One region of the Micromonospora sp. Llam0 genome, then DNA from elsewhere that is predicted to be linked to it. Evidence: riboswitches for the same ligand, from Rfam matches in the RefSeq annotation. Region 1 holds a riboswitch; each other region holds the start of a gene.
What was found. A riboswitch is a leader RNA that binds a small molecule or an ion and turns the genes downstream of it on or off. The one in region 1 is predicted to bind cobalamin.
Positions count from the first base shown of each region.

Region 1 (5,223 bases):
GCCATCACGGCGGTCCGGCGAGGTGTGGGGGTCAATGGGATTCCTCCTCCGGCGCGGACGTTTCCGCGTGGGACGACGAGCGGGGTGCCGCGGTACGGGTGGGCGGAGCCAGGGCGATCACACCCGTGGCGCCGAGCAGGATCGCCAACTGGAAGCGGTTCTCCACGCCGAGGCGGTCCATCAGGTTGCGCATCGTGTACGCGACGGTGCGCAGGCTCAGCCGCAGTTCCTCGGCGGCGGAGGCGTCGGTGTGTCCGGCGGCGAGGAGCGCGACCAGCGCCTGCTCGCGTGGGGTCAGTGTGATCGCAGGTCTCCCTTCGGGACCGGACCGGTTGCCCGCGCCCACAGCTGGTCGAACAGGTCGCACAGCTGGCGGACCGCGACCGGATCCACCAGCTCGTACCCGTACCCGGATGCCCCGGTCCAGTTGGCTGCGGTCCAGCGGTATCGCTGCGGCCGAGGCCGCCGCGCTGATCACTTCGGTGTTGATGGCCAGATGTTCGTGCCGTTCGGCGGCGACCAGCCGCCGCACCCGGTCGCCGGCGGCGGCCCGGCTGCCCAGGCTGCGTACCGCCGGATTGTCCGGGCCGGGTAGGTCGATGCCGTGCACGGTACGGAAATGCTGGCGCCAGACGTCCTGCCGCTGTACCGGCCGCGCGGGTCGGCGAAGCCGCGCGATGACCGGACCAGCTGGCATCCGGGCAGGCGCGCGTTCGGGGGCGTCGCTTGTCGGCCGTCGGATCGCGGTGGCCGGCAAGCGACGGCACCACGCGGGTCAGGACATCGGGGCGGACTTTCCCCAGCGGGGGGCGGCGAACCACAGCCTGGCGAGCCGGTCCGGGGGCGCGGCCAGGCCCGGACCGCCGGCCGCGATCCAGTCGACGACACTCGACAGTGATGTCTCGTCGAGCACACCGCCGAGCCACACCGGGCGGGCGCCCAGTCGGCGGGCCAGCGCCGCCGGCTGCACGACTACCACGTTGGACCGGTCACAGGCGTTGAGGCAGTCGGACACCCGTACCGACCCGGCGGCGCGCAGGATGTCGAGCTGCCGGTCATGGTCGACGTCCGGGTGTTTGCGACAGGTGCCGCAACAGCAGCCCCGGCAGACGGTCACCCGGACGGGGTGCCCGGGTGCCGGGCCTGCCGGCCCGTGCTCCGCTCCCGCCGCGCCGTCCTGCGCCGTCACGCGACGTCGGCGAGCGTGGCCCGCCGGTCACCGGTCCGGGCCGGGGTGAGTAGCAGTCCGAACACCACCCCGAGGACCGTCCACATCGCGGCGAGCTGTGCCAGCGAGGCGAGTCGGAACTCCCACAACAGCGCCGCCGGGATGTCGGCGGGCACGTCGACCCCGGAGGCCGGCCAGAGCGCCAGCAGCAGGGCGTACCCGACGACGGCCAGCGCCGCCGCGACCACCGTCCGGTAGGGTGCCGGCCGCGCCCAGCCGGCCAGCCGCCGGTGGGCCAGCAGCGCCAGCCAGGTGACGGCGGCCGCGGCGATGATGAACGAAAGGTACTGTCCGGTGCGCTGGTTGACGGTGTCCGGGTCGCCGACGCCCGGCGGGTTGGCCGGGAAGTGGATCGCCGGTAGCAGCGCCACCACGACGAAGCCGAGCCCGGCGAGCAGTCCCACCCGGCGGAAGTCATCCCGGCCGGGCAGCAGGTGCCGGGTCGCCGCGAAGACCACGGCGACGATCAACGCCAGGCACAGCGCCACCGCGACGGTGGCGACGAGCCCGCCGAAGACCTGCATGGCCCGACCGACCAACTCCTCGTCGTGGCTGTGTCCGGCCGTCCCGGTCGCCGCGCGGGCCTCTTCGACGACCAGCGCCGACTCGATCTGTGGTTCAACGATCAGCAGGGCCGCCAGCGCGCCCGCCACGCCGGCGGCCGTACCGGCGAGCAGGCTGCGGCCCAGTACCGCGCCGAACGGGTAGGTGCTCATCGGAGCTGACCCCCGCTCAGTGGCACGGGACGCCGAGTGCGTGCCGGCCGTCGTGGGTGAACTCGTGCACGAACTCGGCGGCACCGGCCAGCACCAGCCCGTTGTCCTGCGCGACCAGGTAGATGACGACCGCTGCGACGGCGGCCAGCAACCAACCGGCAAGCGGTACGCGGATGGCGGTGGGGGTGATGTCTCCGCCGACAGAAGGTGCAGTCATGCCAGGAAATCCTCTCGTCCATGCCTCGTGGCGATGCGGTACATGCCACGGCCGGTCTCCTGGCTCCCGGATCGTCGCGGCCGTCCCGCCTTCCCGGACCGTCGTCGGCCCAGTGGCGTGGTGGAACGGACACTTCCCGGTCACAGTGGCGAGGACCACGCCGGACTCACACCGGCTTCCCGAACACCGTGGCCTGCGCAGCGTACCGCCGTCGTGACCGCCCGGGCAATGGCTGCGGCGGTGGCCGGTACCGGGACCGGCGCCACGTTGACGGTGGACCTCCGGTGGGGGAGCATGACCGGCACGAGCGGTGCGCGGAGGAACCCGGTGCGAATCCGGGGCGGTCCCGCCACTGTGACCGGTGAGTTGCGTCCCCTTGAGACAGCCACTGCCCCGATGGCGGGAAGGCTCGGGACGCGACGTCGATCCGGCAGCCAGGAGACTCCGGCCGCTCGCTGGTCCACCGGTACGCGGGCGTGGACACCCGCGGGAGGGATTCACCATGCACACCTGTCGGCCCCTGCCATGACGCCGTACCCGTTCACCGCCGTCGTCGGCCTGCCCGACCTGCGGCAGGCCCTGCTGCTCGGCGCGGTGCACCCCGGCATCGGTGGAGTGCTCATCCGGGGTGAGAAGGGCACCGCGAAGTCGACGATCGTCCGCGCGCTCGCCGGGCTGCTACCGGAGGTCGACCGGGTGCTCGGCTGCCGGTTCGGCTGCGACCCCGCGGCCCCGGACCCGGCCTGCCCGGACGGACCGCACACCGCGCCGGTGACCGCACGCGGCGGCCCGGCCGCCCTGGTCGAGTTGCCGGTCGGCGCCACTGAGGACCGGGTGGTCGGCACCCTGGACATCCAGCGGGTGCTCAGCGCCGGTGTGAAGGCGTACGAGCCGGGGCTGCTCGCCGCCGCGCACCGGGGCCTGCTCTACGTCGACGAGGTCAACCTGTTGCCGGACCATCTGGTTGATCTGCTGCTGGACGCGGCGGCGATGGGCCGGGCCCACGTCGAACGCGACGGGGTGTCGGTCAGCCACGCCGCCCGGTTCCTGCTGGTCGGCACGATGAACCCGGAGGAGGGCGAGCCGCGTCCACAGTTGCTGGACCGCTTCGGGTTGATGGTGTCGGTGGCCGCGCCGACCGAGGTGGCCGACCGGGCCGAGGTGGTGCGCCGGCGGCTCGCGTACGAGACCGACCCGGTGGCGTTCGCGGACCGCTGGCGGTCCGCCGACAACCAGCTCGCGCTGCGGGTACGCGACGCGCGGGCCGCCCTGCCTGCGGTCACGCTGCCCGATGCTGAGATCGACCGGATCGCCCGGATCTGCCTGGCGTACCAGGTGGACGGTATGCGGGCCGACATCGTGATGGCCCGCGCCGCCGTCGCGTTGGCCGCCTGGCGGGGCAAACTGGCAGTCACCGCCGCCGAGGTCGCCGACGCAGCCCGGCTGGCGCTGCCGCACCGGCGGCGCCGTGACCCGCTCGACCCGCCCGGCGCCGACGAGCAGCGGCTCGACGAGGTGCTGCGTGACGAATGCGGCGACGACGACCCCGGTCCTCCTCCGCCGCAGGGTCCGCCGCCACCGGACGGCGGCCCGTCGCAGGGTCCCCCCGACTCGGACGGCGGCCCACCTTCCGAGCCAGCTACGCCGGACGCCGGTGGGCCGGCGGACGGTGCCGAGCAGCCGGACGGCGTACCGCCGGGCGGTCCGGCTCCGGCAGCGGCCGGGCCCGCGTACCGGCCCCGGACACTGCGGCTACCCGGGCTCGGTGCCGGCGCGACGCCCGGCCGACGTTCGGCGGCCCACGCCGACCGGGGCCGGGTGGTCGGTGCCGGATCACCGACCGGACGGCCGTCGACGGTGCATCTACCGGCCACGGTGCGCGCTGCCGCATCCCGGGGCGCCCGCCGGATCACCCCCGCCGACCTGCGCCAGGCCCGCTACGTCGGCCAGGAGGCGAACCTGATCCTGTTCGTGGTCGACGCCTCCGGGTCGATGGCGGCCCGGCAGCGAATGACCGTGGTCAAGACCGCCGTGCTGTCGCTGTTGCGCGACGCCTACCACCGGCGGGACCGGATCGGGATGATCACCTTCCGGGGTGCCGCCGCCGACGTGGTGCTGCCGCCGACCAGCAGCCACGAGGTAGCCGTCGCCAAGCTGGCGCAGCTGCGCACCGGTGGCCGTACCCCGATCGCCGCCGGGCTACGGGCGGCCGCCACCACCGTCGCAGCCGAGCGTCGCCGCGACCCACGCCGCCGGCCGCTGGTCCTGCTGGTCACCGACGGGCGATCGACCAGCGGGCCGGATCCGACAGCCCTTGCGCCGCTGCTCGCCGGCACCGCGATGGTGGTACTCGACTGCGAGTCCGGTCCGGTGCGACTGGGCCTGGCCCGGCGGCTCGCCACCGGCTTCGATGCCGAATGGCTGCCGCTGGAGGCGCTGTCGGCGGTGGTGCCGCACCCGGGCGCCGTCAACCGGGCGACCGCTACGAACCGGGCCGGCGCCGCGCGCCGGGTCGGCCTCGCCGCCGGGAGGGCCGCCTGATGCCACAGGGCAGACCGGAACACGTCCCCGACGACGGGCTGACCACCCGGGCCCGGCGCCGTCAGCCGGTGCTTGCCGTCCACACCGGCCCGGGCAAGGGCAAGTCGACCGCGGCCTTCGGGATGGCGTTACGGGCCTGGTCGGCCGGCTGGCCGGTGGTCGTCTACCAGTTCGTCAAGTCCCCGAAGTGGAAGGTTGGTGAGGAGGCGGCCCTGCGTACCCTCGGCGAGTCCGGCCGGGGTGCCCCGGTCACCTGGCACAAGATGGGGGAGGGCTGGTCCTGGATCCAGCGCCCGGGCACCGAGCGTGATCACGCCGCCGAAGCCGCCGAGGGCTGGGCGCAGATCCGCCGGGATCTGGCCGTCGAGGCGTACCGGTTCTACGTGCTGGACGAATTCACCTACCCGATCAAGTGGGGCTGGATCGACGTCGCGGAGGTGGTGTCGGTGCTGCGGGACCGGCCGGGCAGCCAGCACGTGGTAGTCACCGGCCGGGACGCCGCCCCAGAGCTGATCGACCTC
Region 1 is NZ_RJJY01000001.1:1,832,594-1,837,816, forward strand. It holds gene EDC02_RS08255 (helix-turn-helix transcriptional regulator) at 32-697, opposite strand; gene EDC02_RS08260 (hypothetical protein) at 776-1,117, opposite strand; gene EDC02_RS08265 (CbtA family protein) at 1,186-1,944, opposite strand; gene EDC02_RS08270 (CbtB-domain containing protein) at 1,961-2,161, opposite strand; cobalamin riboswitch at 2,193-2,367, opposite strand; cobalamin riboswitch at 2,479-2,606, shown strand; gene EDC02_RS08275 (VWA domain-containing protein) at 2,687-4,702, shown strand; gene cobO (cob(I)yrinic acid a,c-diamide adenosyltransferase) at 4,702-5,223, shown strand, end outside.

Region 2 (5,223 bases), 790 kb from region 1:
CCGGACGACGGCTGACCCAGATCCACCACAGGGTCGACACCCCGAGACAACTGGCGAAGAGGATCGTGACTACCGTCGAGGTTCCACTCGTGGTGTGGTGCGCATGCGCCGCCGTCCCGTGGGTGCCGTGGCCAGGTGAGACATGTACGCCGAGGAACATCCAGGCCATCGCCGCCATGGCGACCCCCTGGTTGACCTGCCCGAAACGCACCCGGGCCGGCTCCTCATGACTGTGTAACGCCATGAGTATGAACCACAGTGTGGCGAGGACGAACCCGGCTGCCTGCAGACCCCACAGGTCACCGGCGTCTAGACCCCACAGCATGACGATCATGCTCACGCTCATCGCCAGATGGGCGGCGTCGCCGACCCACATCCGCCACCGGCCGCCGTGTCCCGACCCACCGACGTGGGCCAGGCACCGCCACAGACAGTACGTCCCAACGACGATGAGCGGCTGTGAGCAGCCACCGAACGGCGGTCGAGGGGACCACCAGCACCTCCCACAAGCCCGCCGGTCGAGCGTGGCCCGCTGCGGCCGTGAAGTCGACCACGGTGCCAGGCGCCGACAGCGCGACGCCGGGCGCACGTCATCCGATCGGCGCGGCGATCAACGACAGCTTCAGGGGCCGATTCATGTCGTCGCCGCGCCGAGCGATCAGGGTGGGGTGATCGAGGGCGCCTGGCCGGAGCCGAACCGCCAGCCCTCGACCGTGCCGATCGCCGGGTTGTAGCTGCTGGCGCCGAGGGTGCTGTAGGTCCAGGTGCCGCCCGGGGTGGCATGCCAGTATGACCAGTAGGCGCTGGTTGGTGGTGTGTTGACGCAGGGTTCGGCCGCAGGCGTAGGCAGGCCGTCGATGCGGCAGATGAAGGCGAGTCCCCAACGCAGGGTGCCGGTGGGGGTGAAGCCGGTGCCCTGCAGGGCGGCGAGGCCGGTGGGCGGGTCGCCGAGGTAGCAGTTGGTCTGCACGCCGAGGCCGAAGGCGGTGAAGTCGACGACGACGGTGACGCCGGTGCCGGGTGTGCAGGCGGCAGCATGCGCCGGGCGGGTCAGTGGGTCGACCGCGACCAGTCCTGCTGCCAGCACGACGATCGCGGCGAGTGCCGCCACACGACGGCGGATCAGTGTTGTCATCATTCCTCCGTGGGCTAGCTACGCGGGACTGAACGGCTGGGCGCAGGCCAGCGTCGGCGCGTCCGGTCGGGAGCCGTTGGCAGACAGGGTGACCAGGCTGGCCGCGGCCAGGCCGGGTACGGCCTGCGCGGTGGCGCGGGGTGCGGTGGCGGGGTCGAATCCGGTGGTGGTGTAGGCAATCGCGCCCCGGTCAGCAATGGCACCGGTGCAGCCGACCTGCAGGCTCAGCAGGAACTGACGGGCCTGCCACCAGGCCAGCACCCGGCCGGTCGCCACCAGCGCCTGGGCGGCCAGGCCGGTGCTGTTGGCGTTGGCGACCCCGCCGGCGGTGAACGAGCCGTCGGTGGACTGCACGGAGATCAGCCACTGCGCGGCCGTCTGGGCCTTGTGCCATTCGCCGGCCGCGATCAGTGCCTGGATCGCCATCGCGGTGGCGTCGACGTCGCTGGTGCAGGTGGCCTGGGCCAACTGGAGCGGGAACCCGGCGTCCGGACACTGGCTGGCGGCCAGGAACGATATGGCCTGCGCTGGTGCGCCGCCGGCCCGGTCCAGGGCAATGACGGCGAACGACTGGCTGAACATGTTGCTGTAGTCGCCGAACACGGACTGGTCGGAAAACCGGCCGGAGGGTGCCATCAGCCCGGTGAGCCGGGTCAGCAGATCGACACCACCGAACGAGGTGGGGTCGAGGCCACGGACCTGCACGCCGAGCGCGAGCTTGGCGGTGGCGCCGGCGTACGCCTCGGTGCCGTCGCCGATGTAGCCGGTGATCACCGCTGGTTCGGCGAGCCAGGTGATCGCGTTGGTCGCGTAGCTGTCGGCTTCCTTGGCTGCGGCGAAAGTGAAGATCGCGTCGATGGTGAGGCCCTGATCGGGGTAGGCGACGCCACCGAAGACGACTTCGAAGCGTTCTCCGTCGACCATCTGCCGGGCGAGCCAGCCAGCGGCGGCGTCGACGCGGTTGTGGGTCTGCGGTGGAGTGGCTGCGGCCGGCGCGGCCGCGGTCACGGTCAACGCGAGAGCGGCGAGTACACCGGTGGTGACGAGTCGGAGACGGTGACGGCGGTGGGTGGCCATCGGGCGGCGCCTTTCCGGCCCATACGTCGAGGCGACCCAGGCGACCCGGGTGGCTCCGACCCGTGGGCCACGACGGGTGGAAATCCTCAGCAGCAGTACGTCGACGGGTATTCGGGCTCGCGGCGTCGTGTTCGCCGCCTACCGTTGCGGGCCAGCGCCGGCTTCCGACCGGACTTCCCCCATCGACGCACAGGTACAGAACTGCTGCGGATAGTGTGGGCACGACTCCTCTCGGCCGTCAACGCTTCGGCCTTGATCAGGCCGGTGGCTGCGGCGGCCATACTCGGCACAGTGGTTGTCAACCGCTGAGCAGATCCGCTATTCGACCCGATCGGCCGCCATCCGTGACGTCCGGTGAGGACGCCCGCGGTTGCTGATCTGACATACTCGGTAGCAGCTCGTCACAACTGAATGTGCTCCCAGGCGGGGGAAGCCGGTGCGAGGCCGGCGCTGACCCGCAGCCGTATGCGCGCTGGTGTGCCCGTCAGCACCGGTACGCGAGCCGGATTGCCCGACTGTGGAGTGAGCGGCTCAACACGTCGTGGTCTACGGATCGAGCCCGGATCGGCCATGGTCGCGTGCGACCGGCGGATGCGGTTTCGGTCACCGCTCCGAAAGGTCTCCACCATGGTTCGTGGCTTCATCAGCCGGATTCTGCCGGCGCTTGCCGCCCTCACGGTGGTCGCCGCCAGTGCCGGGGTCGTTCTCAACCGTCCCGCCGGGTCTCCTGCGCTGCGGTTGGCCGCCACCCCCGCGGCGGCGCAGGCCGGCTCGCACTGGATTTCCGGTCAGCTGGTCGACGGCGGCCTGCCGGGCTTCGTCGGCAGTGACTGGGGACTGACGATCGACGCGCTCTTCGCGCTGCGGGCCACCGGTGCCGAACAGGCCGCCGTTGCCGCCATCGTCGAGGCGCTCACGGCCAACGCCGACGGCTACGCCGTCATCCGTACCGATATGGGCGATTTTGTCACCGGCGGATCGACGGCGAAGGTGCTCCTGGCCGCCGTCGCAGCCGGTGTCGACCCGACCGATTTCGGCGGCCACGACTGGCGTCAGCGCACACTGGACCTGATCTACGGTGCCGACCAGGGCACCAAGGCGGGCTGGCTCTACGACCGTAACCTCGACACCACCGCCGGGTCGAACCTGTTCGGTCAGTCGCTGGCCGTCATCGGGCTGGCCCGCTCCGGCGGCGTACCGCAGACCGCGGTCGACTTTCTCGTCAAGCAGCAGTGCCCAGGTGGCGGCTTCCGCCTCTATCCCAACGCGGCCGGCACCTCATGCTCGGCGGATCCGGTCACGGAGCAGAGCATGGAGGTGGACGCCACGGCGATGGCGGTGCAGGCTCTGCTGGCAGCCGCCGACGCCGGAGCGAGCGGCACCGCCGAGCCGGCGGCGGCCGCCACGTCGTGGCTGCTGTCAGCGCAGGCGGCTGACGGCTCCTTCAACGGCTCCGGTTTCACCGACTACCCCAACACCAACAGCACCGGTCTGGCTGGGCAGGCACTGGCCGCCGCTGGCGAGCACACCGCCGCCGGACAGGCCGCCGGGTTCGTCGCCGCGCAACAGATCACCACCGCCAACGCCGGCGCGGCCTCGGCACACGTCGGCGCGATCGCATACACCCCGGACGCGCTCGCCACAGCCGTCACCGACGGAATCGGCGAGTTCGAACTGGACCAGTGGCGCCGGGCCACCGCCCAGGCGGTCCTCGGCTTGGCACAGGTGCCGCTGGGTCGGATCGGGATCGGCGACCCGGCACCCACCCCGACCTTGACGCCGACACCGAGCCCCGCCGCGACGCCCACCCCGAGCGCCACGCCGAGTCCCACCCCGACACCCACCAGCAGCCCGGGCACACCGTCGCCGACGCCCACCTCGACGGCCACCTCCAGCCCGACCCCGATCCCGAGCCCGATCCCGTCCGTCACACCGGCCACGACGCCACCACCGAGTGGACGCCTGCCCACCACCGGTGCCCCGGTCGCCGCCTACGGTCTACTCGGCGGCGCGACGATCATCGCCGGGGTGGGCCTGCTCCTGGTGGCCCGCCGACGACGGGAAACACCGCAATGACGACCGGCACAGGAGCCGGAGTGGACAGCGCGGCGAGCCACCCAGCCTGGTCGATCCGTGCGGCGCAACTGCTCACCGCCGTGGTTGTCGCCGCCGGTGCCGCCTTGGCGCCGGTCGACCCGGCCATAGCAGCCGGCCGGGCCGGCTACTGCCCGGACGGCAACGGAGTCACCGTCATCGTCGACTTTCAGGAACTGGGTGGGCCGACGATCATCCGGTGCGCCGTCGGCGACCAGGCCACCGGCCACGCGGCGCTGAAGAACGCCGGCATTTCGATCACCGGCACCACCCGCTGGGGCGAATCATTCATCTGCCGGATCGAAGGCAGACCGACCGCCGCCGAGGAACCATGCATCGACACGCCCCCGGCGAGCGCGTACTGGTCCTACTGGCACGCCTCCGACGGCGGGCCCTGGACATATAGCCAGCGTGGCGTGCTGGCGCGCAAGCCTCCGCTGGGCAGTTTCGAGGGCTGGTCGTTCGCCAAGAACCGGACCGCGTCGACCAGCCCGCCGCCCCGCATCGCCCCGGTACGTCCCGCGCCACCGCCGCCGCCACCGCCCACCCCACCGCCGGCGACGCCGCAGCTGCCCAGGGCAACACCCCCGACCGACCCGCAACCGCCTACAGGTCCAGCACCGCCAGGCGGGGCACCCACCCGTCAACCACCGGCCACCTCGCCCGCAGACGCACCGACGTCAGTTCCGTCGTCTCCGGACCCGACCACCGCAGGCACCCCTGACGTTTCGACCGCACCGTCGACCAGCCCTGCGGGTGAGGTTTCCGCGCCGGTGGACAGTGGAGACTCTGCTGCCCGGGCCGAGGCGTGGACCGGGGACGTCAACCGGACGTCCGCCCAGCGCACCGGGGTGCCGGTCATGACAGTGCTCGGTGCCGGCCTGCTGCTCGTGGTCACCGTCGCCGCGGTGGTCACC
Region 2 is NZ_RJJY01000001.1:2,626,352-2,631,574, forward strand. It holds gene EDC02_RS11715 (DUF5134 domain-containing protein) at 1-376, opposite strand, end outside; gene EDC02_RS11720 (hypothetical protein) at 659-1,135, opposite strand; gene EDC02_RS11725 (prenyltransferase/squalene oxidase repeat-containing protein) at 1,154-2,212, opposite strand; cobalamin riboswitch at 2,297-2,414, opposite strand; cobalamin riboswitch at 2,591-2,746, shown strand; gene EDC02_RS11730 (LPXTG cell wall anchor domain-containing protein) at 2,840-4,288, shown strand; gene EDC02_RS11735 (hypothetical protein) at 4,285-5,223, shown strand, end outside.
Region 2: linked by a shared signal. The riboswitch ahead of EDC02_RS11730 (LPXTG cell wall anchor domain-containing protein) and the one ahead of EDC02_RS08275 (VWA domain-containing protein) in region 1 are both predicted to bind cobalamin.

Region 3 (5,223 bases), 3.4 Mb from region 1:
CCGGGGTCGAGCAGCAACTGCCGTCGGCCCGCGCCAGCAGCGTTACTGGTGGCGGCGCTAGTGGTCGCGGAGACGGTGCTGGTTTCGGAGACGGTCACTGGCAGGCCTCACAGGTTTCGGGGTTTTCCAGGTAACAGGCCGACGCCTCGTCGGCGCCGGCCGCGACGACCGGCCCGACGACCGGCCCGACGACCGGCCCGACGACCGGCCCGGCGACCGGCCCGGCGGTCGGCGCGATGCCGACGGTGGCCTGCTGGATCCGGGTCGCCGGACGCGACCGCAGGTAGTAGGTGGTCTTCAGCCCGGACTTCCAGGCGTACAGGTACATCGAGGACAGCTTGCCGATGGTCGGCGCACTGAGGAACAGGTTCAACGACTGCGACTGGTCGACGTACGGGGCGCGGGCGGCGGCCAGGTCGATCAGCGCCCGCTGCGGCAGCTCCCACGCGGTACGGAACAGCTCCCGCACGTCGGCGGGCAGGTCCGTGAGGCCCTGCACCGACCCCTCGGCCCGCTTGATCTGCTCCCGGACCGGTGCCGTCCACAGCCCGCGCGCCTTCAGCTCGCCGACCAGGTACGTGTTGATCTGCAGGAACTCCCCGGACATGGTTTCGCGCTTGAACAGGTTGGACACCTGCGGCTCGATGCATTCGTAGCAGCCGGCGATCGACGCGATCGTGGCGGTCGGCGCGATCGCGACCAGCAGCGAGTTCCGCAGGCCGTGTGCGGCGATCGTCGACCGGAGTCGGGCCCACCGCTCGGGCTGGCCCGGCTCGGCGCCGCACAGGTCCTGGTGCAGCTCGCCCCGGGCGGCCCGGGTCTCGGCGTACGCCGGATGCGGGCCGAACCGTTCGGCGAGCCCGGCGGAGGTTTCCAGCGCGGTCAGGAAGATTTCCTCCTGTACGCGGGTGGACAACTCCCGGGCCGGTACCGAGTCGAACGGCAGCCGCAGCGTGAAGAACGCGTCCTGCAGGCCCATCAGCCCCAGCCCGACCGGACGCCAGCGCGGGTTCGACGCCGCCGCCTGCGCCGCCGGGTAGTAGTTGATGTCGATTACCCGGTCGAGGAACACCACGGCGGTACGGACCGTGGCGCGCAGCTTGTCCCAGTCGACGCCGTCGGCGGTGACGTGCGCGCCGAGGTTGATCGACCCGAGGTTGCACACGGCGGTCTCGGTGTCGCTGTTGACCTCGAGGATCTCGGTGCACAGATTGGACAGGTGGATCGTGTTGCCCGGCTCGCCGGTCTGGTTGGACAGCCGGTTCGCGGCGTCCTTGAACGTCATCCACCCGTTGCCGGTCTGCGCCAGGGTGCGCATCATCCGCCCGTACAGGTCGCGGGCCTTGACCGTCCGGACCGCCTTCTTCTCCGCCGCCCGGTACGCCTCGTCGAACGCCTCGCCGTACAGGTCGGGCAGCTCCGGCGCGTCGGACGGGTCGATCAGCGACCAGTCGGCGTCCGCCTCGACCCGGCGCATGAACTCGTCCGGGATCCAGTTGGCCAGGTTCAGGTTGTGGGTGCGCCGGGCGTCCTCACCGGTGTTGTCCCGCAGCTCCAGGAACTCCTCGACGTCCGGGTGCCACGGCTCCAGGTAGACGCAGGCGGCGCCCTTGCGGCGGCCGCCCTGGTTGACCGCCGCGACCCCGGCGTCGAGGGTCTTGAGGAACGGCACGATGCCGTTCGACCTGCCGTTGGTGCCCCGGATCAGCGCGCCCCGGCCACGGATCCGCGACCAGGAGATGCCGATCCCGCCGGAGAACTTCGACAGCTTCGCCACCTGGTGGTAACGCTCGTAGATCGAGTCGAGCTCGTCGCGCGGCGAGTCGACCAGGAAGCACGACGACATCTGGGTGTGCCGGGTGCCTGAGTTGAACAACGTCGGTGAGCTGGGCAGATAGGCCAGGCTGGAGATCAGCCGGTAGAAGTCGATCGCCTCGGCCGGCGTCTGGGACAGCCCGCACGCCACCCGCAGCAGCCAGTACTGAGGCGTCTCCACCACCAGCCGGGTCTGCGGATGCCGCAGCAGGTAGCGGTCGGCCACCGTTCGCAGCCCGAAGTACTCGAAGCGCAGGTCGCCGTCGACGTCGACGGCGTCGTCGAGTTTGCGGGCGTTGCGGGCGACGAAGGCGGCGGTGTCGTCGCCGATCAGCCCGAGGCCGTGGGCGTATCGGATCGACTGGCTGAAGCTGGCCACCTGCTGGCCGCGGACCTCCTTGTCCACGTAGGCGGCGAGCAGCCGGGCCGCCAGTTTCGAGTACTGCGGTTCCTCGCCGATCAGCTCCGCCGCCGTCTGGATCGACAGTTTGTCCAGCTCGGCGGTTGTCGCCCCGTCGTACAGTCCGCTGATCGTCCGGGTCGCCACCCGCAGCGGGTCGACCTCGTCCAGGTCGGCGACCCAGTGTTCGACCGCCTTGACGATCTTGTTGACGTCCACCGGTTCGGTGTCGCCGTTGCGCTTGCGTACCTGCATCGGTTCCCCTTGTCGTGCCTGTCCACCGGTCGACGGACACGCGGGGAGGACGCCACCGGTCACTCACCTGGCGGTCTGCTCCGCCGGCGTGGACCGGTCGTCGGCGTCGGCCGTCCCGCGCGGCCTTCGACCACCGCACGCGACGCGTGCGGCACGCTGGCAGGTCTTCGGACTCGTGGGCGTCGTGCCGGTGCCTACTGGCCGTCGCTTCCCGGACCCGCCACGGGTCCAGTGCTCGGTGACGGCGGTCGTTCCCACTCACCGCTGCGGGGCAGTCCCGGACTCCCACCGGGTTCCCTCTTGCCTCGACCACCGCCGAGGGGTGGCCGAACCAGCTGCGGGATACACCATATATGGGAGCGAGCCAGAAGACACAACACCAGATACTGTGTTCGGCGTGTCGCGGCGTCGGGTCGCACCGGGTCCGGGGAGGAGGGTCCGTCGGGTGAGAAGCGTGCTATGGGGTCTGTACGGGGCGGTGCTCGGTACCCTGCTCGTCGGCGTCGTCGGGGCGCTCAGCATCCAGGCGACCGGGCTGCGGGCCGGTGCGGTCTTCGACCTGAACAACACCCTCGCCGGTGTCACCTCGCCACGCACCCCGTACCTGGCGATGCTCGGAATCGCGGCGGTGAGCAGCCTGGCCGCATGGGCGCTGACCGCCGGGCCCCGGCGACGGCCCCGACTGTGCCGGGTGGGCCTGGTCGTCGGCTTCGGCGCGTCGACCGTGGCGCTGATTGCCCTTTCGTTCGTCATCGCACCGGCGGACATCGACGCGGGGCGCGAACTGCTGCTGGGCGTCATGCCGGGCTGGCGGGGCTGGATCCACAAAGGGGGCGGCGAGTCCGCCGTACACCTGCTGGTGGCCCTGGCAATCGGATCGTTGTGGCTCTATCCGGACCGACAATCGGCCCGGCCCGCCGCTGCCAGCGGCGGCGGTACGGGCGGACGAGGTGGCGACCCGGCGACCGGCAGACAAGGTGGCGGCGCGGCGGCGGGTGCCGAGACCGTCATCGACCTCGGCCAGCGCTGAACCGGCCAGCGCTGAGCTGGCCGGCAAGCAGCGCGGCGCCGGCCAGCACGGCGGCGTTGCCGAGCCGGGCGGTACGCACCGGCAGCCGGTCGATCCCGGGCAGCGCCGCCGCGTGCAGCGCGGCGCGTACGCCCGCGACGAACCGGTCGCCGAGCCCGACCACACCACCGCCGAGGACGACCACCTCGGGATCGAGCAGGTTGGCGGCGGTGGCCAGCCCGGTGCCCAGCACCCGGGCCGCCAGGTCGGTCACCTCCAGCGCGACCGGATCGCCGTTGGCGGCCGCCGCCGCGACCTCCTCCAGGGGCGGTGCCGCACCGCGACCGGTCCGGGCCGCGTACTCGGCGGCGATCGCCGGGCCGGCCGCGTACGCCTCGACGTGGTCGACCGCGCCGCAACCACAGCGGCGGCCGAGGCGCCGGGCGGCCGGCAGGTGCCCGACGCTGCCGGCGAAGCCGTGCCGGCCCACCACCACGTCGCCGCCGACCACGATGGCGCCGCCGGTACCGGTGCCGGCGGCGACGACGAGCGCGGCGGCGATCTTCGTACCTCCGATGTCGACACCGATGGTGACCGGGTCGCCGGTGCCGGCCATGGTTGCCTCCATCAGTGCTGCCCAGCCAGGCTCGCCGAACTGCCGGCGCTGGCGGCACCGGTCGGGCCGGTCGGGCGTGGAGCGGCCGGGCCGGTCAGGCGTGGAGCGGCCGGGCCGGTCAGGCGTGGAGCGGCCGGGCCGGTCAGGCGTGGAACGGCCGCGGCGAGGCACCGGGTCAACGCGGCCGGGTCGGTGATCGCGGTTCCGACGACCGCCGCGTGCGCGCCTGCGGCGAACGCGGCACGCACCTGGTCGGGGGTGGCGAACCGGCCCTCGGCGACGGTCCGGACCCCGACGGCGGTGAGCGCCTCGACCAGCTCCCAGCGTGGGGTGATCAGGTCGCGGTCGGCGGCCCGCTCCCTGTGCAGCGCGATCACCGGAAGGTCCACGGCGGACTTCACCGCCCGTACGTCGTCGGGGTGGTTGACCCGTACGGCGGCGGCACCGCCAAGGGCGGCGCACTCGGCGAGCCGGGCGATGACCGACGGTACCCGCAGCGGATGCCCCTCGGGGGGCCTGGCAGGAGACCAACAGGCCGCCAGCGATCGCCGCCACCGGCTCGCTCGGCGGGGCCACCGGGTCCTGTTCGGCTCCGCCGACTCGTCCGAGTCCGACTGTCCACACGGAAGCCCACCCGGACCTCACCGTAGCCGACAGGACCACCATGACCAGCAGTTATCTCGCAACGCGATGACCATCACCCAACGCTCGCCCTGGAGGCGCGAGATGCCCAGACCGAAACGATCAGGTGAGGATGAAACTCCCCCGGTAGATCAACAAGAGACATTGACGGCTACCCCTTGACTGACCAACTGGCGACCGGTAGCTTTTTATCTAAATCATCCATCAGGGGGACCGCGATGATCTTAAATCGGACTGGCCATTTCTCGCTGTCGCCGATTACGCCAGTCCAGCACCGGAAAGACCGCTAGTCAGTCGCAGCCGTCCTGCGCCAGACCTAAGATAGCCGGTCAGGGCCGGTCACTCTTGATCATCTCACCGCACTACTTGATCCATTGATGACCTGGCAAATCTCCAGCCCTGCCTATGGCGATCCAATCAAACCCAGTCGCAATTCTTGGCTGCCCAGTTCCTTATGCTCGGCACCGTCGGTGGACCACGCGGCAC
Region 3 is NZ_RJJY01000001.1:5,186,933-5,192,155, forward strand. It holds gene EDC02_RS22580 (ribonucleoside-diphosphate reductase subunit alpha) at 95-2,470, opposite strand; cobalamin riboswitch at 2,611-2,821, opposite strand; gene EDC02_RS22585 (hypothetical protein) at 2,916-3,500, shown strand; gene EDC02_RS22590 (ROK family protein) at 3,478-4,095, opposite strand; gene EDC02_RS41800 (hypothetical protein) at 4,107-4,496, opposite strand.
Region 3: linked by a shared signal. The riboswitch ahead of EDC02_RS22580 (ribonucleoside-diphosphate reductase subunit alpha) and the one ahead of EDC02_RS08275 (VWA domain-containing protein) in region 1 are both predicted to bind cobalamin.

Region 4 (5,223 bases), 770 kb from region 1:
CTGGCACGTTTCTACGGTGATCGGGCCGGTGGCTGCAGTCGGCGCGGCGGCGGGGTCGGCCCGGTTGGAGTCGGAGGTGCTGGTGCAGCCGGCGACGGCGACGACGCCGGTGAGGGTGGCTGCGACGACAGCGCGTCGGCTGCGGGTGGGCGCTGTCACGGTTGGTCCTGTGGTCATGGTCGCTCCGGTTGATCGGTGGGTTCGATGCCTTGGCTGGCGGGTCCGGCGTCCTGGCCGATGAGTCCGGCGTCAATGGGCAGATCCGCGAATGCGGTCGCGAGGTACTCGAGCGCGTCGATGTTGTTGGCGCCTTCGACGGTGTCGCGTAGCGGTAGGACGACGGTGGGCAGCTCGCCGACGCGCCACGCGGTGATCTCGGGTCGGGCCCGCAGGCGGTCGAGCTTGTCCGCTACGTCGAATGGGCCGTAGTCGCTGACGAGCAGCACGTGTGGGCGGGGTCGCGTGGCGAGCTGGTGCCAGGGCATCCAGCCGTAGGTGAAAGGCAGATCGGTTGTCACGGGTTCACCGCCGACTCGACGCAGCAGATCGGTCACCACGGCGGCGCTACCGGCGGTGAGCACGGCGTCGTGGCGGGGCATGTCGAGTACGAAGACCCGTCGTGGTGGGTTGCGTCGTGTTCGCGAGGCGACGGCGTCGATCCGGGTACGCCAGCCGGCGGCGATCGTCTCGGCCCGGTCGGCGACGCCGAGGGCGTGGCCGAGGGCGATGGTGTCGTTGATCGTCGAGTGGATCGTGGCCGGTGTGATGACGGGTGCGTCCTCGAGTGCGGCCTCGGTGAGCAGGAACGAGCGGATGCCGCGTCGGGCCAGTGCGGCGCGGGCGCCGAGGGCGCCGTCGCCGAACGCCTCGTTGTCGCCGGCGACTACCAGGTCGGGGCCGTGGGCAAGGATGTCGGCGAGTGTTGGGAAGCGACGCGGTAGCAACGAGATCTGTGCTCGGGTAGTGGCGGGCAGCGTCGACCAGCCGCCGTCGGTGTCGTTGGCGGCGACGACGCGGTCGACGGTGCCCAACGCCGCGAGCAGGGACAGTGGGCCGCTGTCGATGGTGACGACCCGCCGCGCCGGTGCCGCTGCTTCGCCGACGAGGCCCGGCCGGTAGGTCAGCTCGTCACCGGGCATTGTCGGCTCCGGTCGGTGTGTCCGGGACCGGATGCGACGGCGGGGGTCCGAGTGGGGCGTACACGAGTTGGGTTCCTCCGGTGAGTGGGTTGACGACGGTGGCGGCTCGGATGCCGAAGACCCGCTCGACCAGAGCGGGTTCGATGATCTGCGCCGGGGGGCCGCTGGCGACCAGCGCGCCGGCGTACAACACGTGCACGGCGTCGCAGTACGCCAACGCGAGGTTGAGGTCGTGCACGGCGGCCAGCACGGTGAGCTCCAGCCCGCGCAGCAGACGCAGGACCTCGTGCTGCGCGGCGACGTCGAGGTGGTTGGTGGGTTCGTCGAGCACGAGCAGATCGGCGCGTTGGGCCAGCGCGCGGGCAATGAGTACGCGTTGACGTTCGCCACCGGACAGCGTGGCGAAGGCCCGGTGCCGCAGATGGGAGGCGTCCACCCGGGTCAGGCAGCGGTCGAGCCAGGCGAGGTCGGCTGCGGTGTCGGGCTCGAATGCCCGCTTGTACGGGGTCAGGCCCATGGCGACCACGTCGGCGACGGTCAGTTCGAGCGCGTGGTCGCGTTCCTGCAGGACGACGGCGAGCCGACGGGCCAAGGCACGCGGGCGTAGCTGGGGAAGGCTCGTACCGTCGAGCCGGACGTCGCCGGAGTCGGGGCGCACGACGCGGTAGCCGGCGCGCAGCAGCGTCGTCTTACCGGCGCCGTTCGGCCCGAGGATGCCGGTTATCGTGCCGCGTCGTACGGTGATCGAGACGTCCCGCACGAGGTCCCGGCCGCCGACGTGCACGGTGACCGTGTCGAAGTCGAGCGCGCCGGTCACGCGGTGACCCCGAGCCCGCTGCGGCCGCTGCGGCGCAGCAGCAGCCAGAGGAAGAACGGGCCGCCGCACAACGCGGTGAGCACTCCCAGGGGCAGCTCCGCCGGAGCGGCCACGGTGCGGGCCGCGAGGTCGGCCAGGACGAGGAACGACGCGCCGGTGAGCATCGCCACCGGCAGCACGGCCCGGTGGTCGGCTCCCATGACGAGCCGCACGGCGTGCGGGGCCATCAACCCGACGAAGCCCACAGCGCCCACCCCGGCGACCGCCACGGCCGTCATCAGCGCGCAGACGCCCAGCAGTACGTATCGTTCCCGGGCGACATCGACGCCGAGGGTCGCGGCGGACTCCTCGCCGCCGCTGATGGCGTTGAGTGCCCGGGCGCGGGCCAGTAGTGCCGCGCCGCCGGCGACGGCCACCACGGCGGTCAGTGCCACCACGTCCCAGCGTGCCCCTGCCACCGTGCCGAGCAACCAGAACAGTATCCCGCGTACCGCCTGGTGGTCGGGTGAGCTGATCACCAGGTAGCTGGTGACCGCTGACAGGACGTACGAGACGACGACGCCAGCCAGTACCATCTGCACCGGTCCGGCCCGGCCGCTTCGGCGGCCGAGCGCGGTGACCAGCAGCACCGCCAGTAACGCGCCGAGGAAGGCTCCGGACGGCAGGGCGTAGATGCCCCAGGACGACAACGCGCCGAGCAGCGCCACCACGGCGGCGCCCACCGACGCTCCCGAGGAGACTCCCAACAGGTACGGGTCGGCGAGCGGGTTGCGCAGCAGCGTCTGCATGACCGCACCGACGGCGGCGAGCGCGGCGCCGACGACGGCGGCCAGCGCCGCGCGCGGCATCCGTACCAGCCAGACAATCTGTTCGTCGCCGTGCGGCCAGGTCACCGGGACCGGGGCCAGCAGTCGGCCACCGGTGTTGTTCCAGGCCACTGACCACACGGTCGTCGCCTTTACCTGCACCGGTCCGAGGCTCACCGCGGCGGTGAGGCAGGCGACGGTGACGACGGCGGCGACGGGCCAGTTACGGGCGCGCACGTCGGCGGCGTACGCGCGGGTCACCCCCTGCCGCTGATGGTGGGGGTTTCCGGAGCTGCCCGGGCAGCACGACAGTGACCACGGTGCCTCCACGCCTCGTAGAGCCGTTCGTTGTGGGGCGCGGTCGGTCTTCTGGCTTCCGGATCACTGCCGGCACCCGGCCTTCCCGGGCCGGGGTGGCCCAGTGGCGTCGCGAGGGGTGCCCGCTCCCCGGTCACAGCTGCGAGGGCAGCGCCGGATTCACACCGGCTTCCCACTACCGCGACCCGTTTCGGACCAGCGGAAACTAGCACACACGCCGGTGTGTGCCCTACAGCTGAGGTCTGCTGCCCGGTGCGTTCGCGCATGCTTGTCACGCCTCAGTGCGGCAGCGGGGTCAGCCGCAGCTGGCCGGGACCCTGCAGCAGTCGTGGCAGGCGAGCGCCGCCGAGCAGCGGAAACGCCGCTGCCGCGTTGCTGTACAGACCGGGCACGACTGCGCGTACGACGTGGAGCCCGGCCCAGCGTACGTCTGGTGTGGTCACGTCGACGGCGACGGCGTCGAATCCGTTGGCCCGGACCTGGTCGACCAGGAGGCGGACGCGCTGCGTCGCGCTCGGGTCGGCCCGGGCGGGCTCGGTGGGCGCGGCGGGTGGCGACGGCGGGGCAGGCTCGGCGGACCGGGCGGGCAGGGTCGGTGTGTCGGTCGGGGGCCAGCTGTTGACGGCGTCGACCAGCCCGTGTGCCAGCTCCGGGTCCAGGTATGCCTGCAGGTGGCATCCGGGGTCGGTGGCGTCGTGCCAGTCGGCGCGGTAGTCGCGCAGGTAGGCGCGGTCGGCGCGCCAGGGCTTGAGCGGGCTGCCGGGTGCGGCGGCCACCGCGGCGAAGGCGCCGTGGGGGTCGTCGAGGTCCCGCATGACCATCTGTACATGCAGGGCTTCGGCGAGTGCCTTGGCTGCGGCCGCATCGGTGTCGGGGTGGCAGGCGGTGCCCAGGGTGACGTAGTCGTCGACGGTGTCGTGCACGAGCGCGCCGAGCACCGGGAGCCCGAGTTCGCTGGGGAACCGGCAGAGCCGGGTCCGTAGGGCACCGGTCGCTCCCGCCGCTGGTGCCTGCAACCACGCCGGCGTCGGCAGGCGTGTCCCCGCCAGCCTCGCCGTCCAGGTCAGTGTCATCGCGTCACGTTCGACGAGTTCGGCCAGGGCGCTGGCGAGCGCTGCGTCCGTCGTCGTGCCGGCGCCGATCCCGGCGTACGCGGTGGCGGTGATCGGGGGCAGGTGGCGGTACCGGTAGCTGGTCCAGACCAGGGCTGCTGGCACCCAGACCGGTTCGCCGGTAGGGAGTCGGTGCCCACGGACCCACTCGGCCGGGGTGTCCCGGGTGAACGGGACGAAGGGGAAGCCGTCGGCGGCGTACTGGTCGGTGCTGTACAGCGGTAGGGTCTTCGGGTCCACCGCCTCATCACCGACGGTGGTCAGCTGCGTCCAGGTCGCGACGGGCAGGTCGGGCGGGACGAGGTTGCCGCAGTAGCGTTCCACCGCCTCGCCGATGGCGGCGCCCTCGGCCGCTGTCGGGTCCCACAACGCGGCGCCCATTCCGGACGGGTCGCTGCGCCATTCGCAGAAGGCGGTCGTGTCGCTGATGACGGAACGGACCAGGTGCAGCGCGGCGGGCAGGTGTGGGTGGCGTGGGTAGGGCTCGACGCGGCGGATGACGCCGGTGCGCGGGTCGACGAGCCCGCCGGGGACCGCTGTGCGCTGGCCGGTCACGAGTACGGAAGGGGGTCGAGCACCAGGTCCTCCTCGCGTGGTGGTGTGGACGTCCAACCCAGGCTGACCGGCTCGGTGTAGAGCCGTGGCACGCCGAGCAGGGGGAAGGCTGCGGGTGCGTACGCGGCGAGGCCGGGTACGACGACGCGGGCAACGTGCAGTCCGGCGAGCCGTACGTCCGGGGTGGAGAGGTCTGCCCACAGGGGTTGCAGCCCGGCGGCCAGCAGCGCTTGCAGCGGGCCGCCGGTGGTGTGGGCGGCGGCGTCGAGGTCGGCGGCGCTCACCCGGCCCTGTGGCCGGCGTAGGCGTGGCAGCAGGCGTTGTCGCACGGACGGGTCGAGGTAGAGCTGGGTGTGGCAGGCGAGGTCGTGGACATCGCGCAGGTCGGTGCGGTAGTCGGCTCCGTAGCCGCGGTCGGCGCGAAACGGCCGGTACGGGTGGGCATAGGCTGCCCCGCCGGCCACGGCCCGCCACAG
Region 4 is NZ_RJJY01000001.1:2,603,746-2,608,968, forward strand. It holds gene EDC02_RS11610 (ABC transporter substrate-binding protein) at 1-159, opposite strand, end outside; gene EDC02_RS11615 (ABC transporter substrate-binding protein) at 174-1,139, opposite strand; gene EDC02_RS11620 (ABC transporter ATP-binding protein) at 1,129-1,956, opposite strand; gene EDC02_RS11625 (iron ABC transporter permease) at 1,953-3,023, opposite strand; cobalamin riboswitch at 3,105-3,295, opposite strand; gene EDC02_RS11630 (YcaO-like family protein) at 3,359-4,747, opposite strand; gene EDC02_RS11635 (YcaO-like family protein) at 4,744-5,223, opposite strand, start outside.
Region 4: linked by a shared signal. The riboswitch ahead of EDC02_RS11625 (iron ABC transporter permease) and the one ahead of EDC02_RS08275 (VWA domain-containing protein) in region 1 are both predicted to bind cobalamin.